DNA from 2 places in the Brochothrix thermosphacta DSM 20171 genome. Region 1 is predicted to be linked to the other one. Evidence: a T-box and tRNA genes for the amino acid it is inferred to sense, from the RefSeq annotation. Region 1 holds a T-box; the other holds one or more tRNA genes.

What was found. The T-box of region 1 lies ahead of trpS (tryptophan--tRNA ligase). A T-box ahead of a tRNA ligase gene usually reads a tRNA of that ligase, here a tRNA-Trp.
Region 2: it encodes a tRNA-Trp, which carries the amino acid that the T-box ahead of trpS (tryptophan--tRNA ligase) is inferred to sense. The anticodon was not compared.

The regions. Positions count from the first base shown of each region.
Region 1 covers NZ_CP145608.1:1,960,787-1,962,957, reverse strand. Annotated here, with positions in the region: gene trpS (tryptophan--tRNA ligase) at 1-876, opposite strand, end outside; T-box leader at 934-1,166, opposite strand; gene spxA (transcriptional regulator SpxA) at 1,376-1,783, shown strand; gene mecA (adaptor protein MecA) at 2,042-2,171, shown strand, end outside.
Region 2 covers NZ_CP145608.1:385,191-387,361, reverse strand. Annotated here, with positions in the region: gene V6S17_RS02075 (hypothetical protein) at 1-77, shown strand, start outside; tRNA gene V6S17_RS02070 (tRNA-Leu) at 262-345, opposite strand; tRNA gene V6S17_RS02065 (tRNA-Cys) at 367-440, opposite strand; tRNA gene V6S17_RS02060 (tRNA-Gly) at 452-523, opposite strand; tRNA gene V6S17_RS02055 (tRNA-Gln) at 544-615, opposite strand; tRNA gene V6S17_RS02050 (tRNA-His) at 638-710, opposite strand; tRNA gene V6S17_RS02045 (tRNA-Trp) at 744-817, opposite strand; tRNA gene V6S17_RS02040 (tRNA-Tyr) at 842-925, opposite strand; tRNA gene V6S17_RS02035 (tRNA-Phe) at 941-1,013, opposite strand; tRNA gene V6S17_RS02030 (tRNA-Asp) at 1,024-1,097, opposite strand; tRNA gene V6S17_RS02025 (tRNA-Met) at 1,126-1,199, opposite strand; tRNA gene V6S17_RS02020 (tRNA-Val) at 1,216-1,291, opposite strand; tRNA gene V6S17_RS02015 (tRNA-Glu) at 1,329-1,400, opposite strand; tRNA gene V6S17_RS02010 (tRNA-Ser) at 1,435-1,523, opposite strand; tRNA gene V6S17_RS02005 (tRNA-Asn) at 1,531-1,603, opposite strand; rRNA gene rrf (5S ribosomal RNA) at 1,610-1,725, opposite strand; rRNA gene V6S17_RS01995 (23S ribosomal RNA) at 1,994-2,171, opposite strand, start outside.

The sequences.
Region 1 (2,171 bases):
TAATTCTTCAAGTCGTTCTTGAACAGGAGCTAATTCATCAACGACAATTTTAGCTAAATCAGTTTTGAAATCACCGTATCCTTTGCCATCATACATGGCTACGATCTCGGCAATTTCTTGTCCCGTAATAGCTGAATAAATGGTCAGTAAGTTTGAAACACCTGGTTTTTCTTCTTTATCATAAGATATGATACCCGAAGAATCGGTCATCGCGCTTTTAATTTTCTTAGTGATTTGAGCAGGCGTATCGGTTAAGAAGATAGTCGCTTTTTTATTGTCGTCTGATTTACTCATTTTACGAGTAGGTTCTTGTAATGACATGATGCGCGCCCCTTGTTTTGGAATAGAAATATCAGGGATAGTAAAAACTTTTTTGTATTGTTTATTAAAGCGCTCAGCTAAATCACGCGTTAATTCAATGTGTTGTTTCTGATCATCACCAACGGGTACGATATTTGTATGATAGAGTAAAATATCTGCAACCATTAAAGGTGGGTAAGTGAGTAGGGCCGCGTTAACACGCGCTTTGCCATCTGATTTATCTTTAAATTGAGTCATACGTTCGAGTTCACCAACACTCACAACACATTGTAGCATCCAAGCAGCTTGTGCATGCGCAGGAACCTCTGATTGAATGAACAGCGTTGATTTGTCTGGATCAATACCTACAGCAAGATAAAGTGCAGCTAAGCGACGTACACGTTCTTTAAGTTGTTTTGGATCTTGTTTCACCGTGATGGCATGTTGATCAACGACACAAAAAATACAGTCGTTGTCTTCTTGAAATTTTGTAAACTGTTTAAAAGCGCCTAAGTAGTTACCAAGCGTTGGCGAATCGCCACTGGGTTGTACACCTGAAAAAATAACTGTCATTATAATGACCTCCAATTTTTAATAAAAAAAGACAAAATAAAAAACACATCTATCTCCTTAAAAAGGGACGAAAATGTGTTGAATCCGCGGTACCACCCTAAGTGCCAATAAATTGGCCACTCGTGCCTTCCTAAAAAGGCATCGTTTAACGTGGATTAGACGCTTTATACTACTTAAGGTTCATATAAAGTGCTCGGAAGTCCATTCAACATAATTATTTGCCTATTTTCCAGCAACCACAGGCTCTCTTGTAAGTAATTTTTATGTTTACTAATCTTCGTCATAACATCGGTTCATTTAATATATATTAATGATATAACGATACAATTATTCTGTCAACCATTTTGAAATGACGTAAAATGATAATAAAAGTGAAACTTTTTTTCTAATTCTCATTAAATTCTTAGTTAAGAGGGCTTTTTTTTCATCTGTTCTTTTTTTAGAAGCGATATACTATGGTTATAGAAGTTAATAATGATTTTAAAAAAGGAGTGGATGGAAAATGGTTACATTATACACATCCCCAAGCTGTACTTCATGTCGAAAAGCAAAACACTGGTTAGAAGATCATAACATTGAATATAAAGAACGTAATTATTTTAACGATAATATGTCATTGGATGAAATTAAACGAATTTTAAGTTTAACAGAAAATGGCACAGATGAGATTATCTCAACAAGATCAAAAACATTCCATAAGTTAGATCTTGATTTGGAAAGCTTATCGCTTAAAGAACTTTGTTTGTTAATTCAACAACACCCAGGTTTGTTACGTCGCCCGATTATCATTGACGAAAAACGTATCCAAGTGGGTTATAATGAAGACGAAATTCGTCGTTTCTTACCTCGTGGTGTGCGTACATTTAAATTACGCGAAGCACAACGTTTGGCTAATGCACTACAAGCATAGATTAACTGATAACAACAAGGCTGATTGCATGAAATTGCATCAGTTTTTTTGTTTCTTTTGAAGAAAAATTGTAAAAATGAACAACATGTAAAGGGTTAGTGCAATTAAAACTTAATTATGAAACAAATACTTTTCTTTATTTGAGAGAATAGGTTAGAATGGGATATATAATAAGAGATTAGAACTATTAGAAGATATTGAGTACATATACTTACATCTGATAGAGTGCTTCTCATAAGAGAAGGGAGAGTGTGGAAAATGGAAATAGAAAGAATAAATGAAAATACAATTAAGTTTTATATTTCATATGGTGATTTAGAAGAAAGAGGCTTCAATCATGAGGATATTTGGTATAACCGTGATAAAAGTGAAGAACTTTTCTGGAATA
Region 2 (2,171 bases), 990 kb from region 1:
ACCAAATAAATAAATTGAAATTCAAGCAAACATTTATTGGCTTTCTAAAATCTATTTTCACTGGTAAAATTAAATAGAAAAAGGATAAACAAAGGCTCTATAATTTATAGTATTGGTGACGAAATATGTCGCTAACACTATAAATTATAGAGCCTTTTTAATCAGTTATACAAGAGAATGGACACTTTGTGGTCACTCAAAACAGTTTTAAACAAAAAAAAGAACCCTCTCACACTCCGAAAAGCGTTGGGGTTCTAAGTATACCGGCGGCCGGGGTCGAACCGGCACGACCTTGCGGTCACAGGATTTTGAGTCCAGCGCGTCTGCCAATTCCGCCACGCCGGCATATACTTATTATAATTATAATGGAGGCGGTAACCGGATTTGAACCGGTGGTGAAGGTTTTGCAGACCTCTGCCTTACCACTTGGCTATACCGCCACAAAATAAAAAGCGAAAGACGAGATTCGAACTCGCGACCCCCACCTTGGCAAGGTGATGTTCTACCACTGAACTACTTTCGCAAAATAATTAATTTAATTAACTGGGGTGGCAGGGATCGAACCTACGCATGATGGAATCAAAATCCATTGCCTTACCGCTTGGCTACACCCCAAGGATATTATCTATATAAAAAAGGCGGATGATGGGGATCGAACCCACGCATGCCTGAACCACAATCAGGTGTGTTAACCACTTCACCACAACCGCCATAATAGTAATAATAGTTTAAATGTAAAAAAATGGCAGGGGCAGTAGGAATCGAACCCACATCAAAGGTTTTGGAGACCTCTATTCTACCGTTAAACTATGCCCCTATCAAAAAATATATAAATAAAAAATGGTGGAGGAGAGTGGATTCGAACCACTGAACCCTAAGGAACGGATTTACAGTCCGTCGCGTTTAGCCACTTCGCTACTCCTCCATATAGATGTTGCAATGGCTCAGGACAGAGTCGAACTGCCGACACACGGAGCTTCAATCCGTTGCTCTACCAACTGAGCTACTGAGCCATAAAACTAACGGTCTGGACGGGACTCGAACCCGCGACCTCCTGCGTGACAGGCAGGCATTCTAACCAGCTGAACTACCAGACCAAAAACTTGTTTGCAAGCTAACTTGCAATTGCGGGAGCTGGATTTGAACCAACGACCTTCGGGTTATGAGCCCGACGAGCTACCAGACTGCTCCATCCCGCGATAATATTAATAAAAATGGTGGGGGCTGACGGGCTCGAACCGCCGACCCTCTGCTTGTAAGGCAGATGCTCTCCCAGCTGAGCTAAGCCCCCTGACTTTCAATGTTGCTACTTATAATAGTATAAGCAATGACCCGTACGGGATTCGAACCCGTGATACCGCCGTGAAAGGGCGGTGTCTTAACCGCTTGACCAACGGGCCTTAAGACATAATGTTATATTCGGAGTGTCTAGTACGGAGAGTAAGGGATTTGAACCCTTGAGACAGTTTACACTGCCTACACGGTTTCCAACCGTGCTCCTTCGGCCACTCGGACAACTCTCCATATTAACTCCGCAAGTAGGGCTCGAACCTACGACAACACGATTAACAGTCGTGTGCTCTACCAACTGAGCTATTGCGGATAATCAGCTTGGCAACGTCCTACTCTCACAGGGGGAAACCCCCAACTACCATCGGCGCTAAAGAGCTTAACTACTGTGTTCGGGATGGGAACAGGTGTATCCTCTTTGCTATCGTCACCAAACGTTTTTTTGAATTTTATCTAAGCTTCGTTTTTCGTTGTTGTCTTCTTCATCTCAATTGTCACATACCCTAAGTATGTTCCTCAATCGATTCATAAACGCCTAGAATAACTCGCTTTTACAAAATTCATATTAACAGATACATTACCTGTTAATTGCTTGGATAATATGAAATTATCAAGAGAATTTGCACTCTCAAAACTGAATACTTATTGATATAGAAAGAATTTGCGACAACCAATCGTCATTTTCGCTTTTTTAAAAATTAATAAGGTTAAGTCCTCGACCTATTAGTATTCGTCCGCTCCATACATTGCTGTACTTCCACTCCGAACCTATCAACCTGATCGTCTCTCAGGGGTCTTACTCACATAAAGTGATGGGAAATCTCATCTCGAGGGGGGCTTCACGCTTAGATGCTTTCAGCGTTTATCCCTTCCACACATAG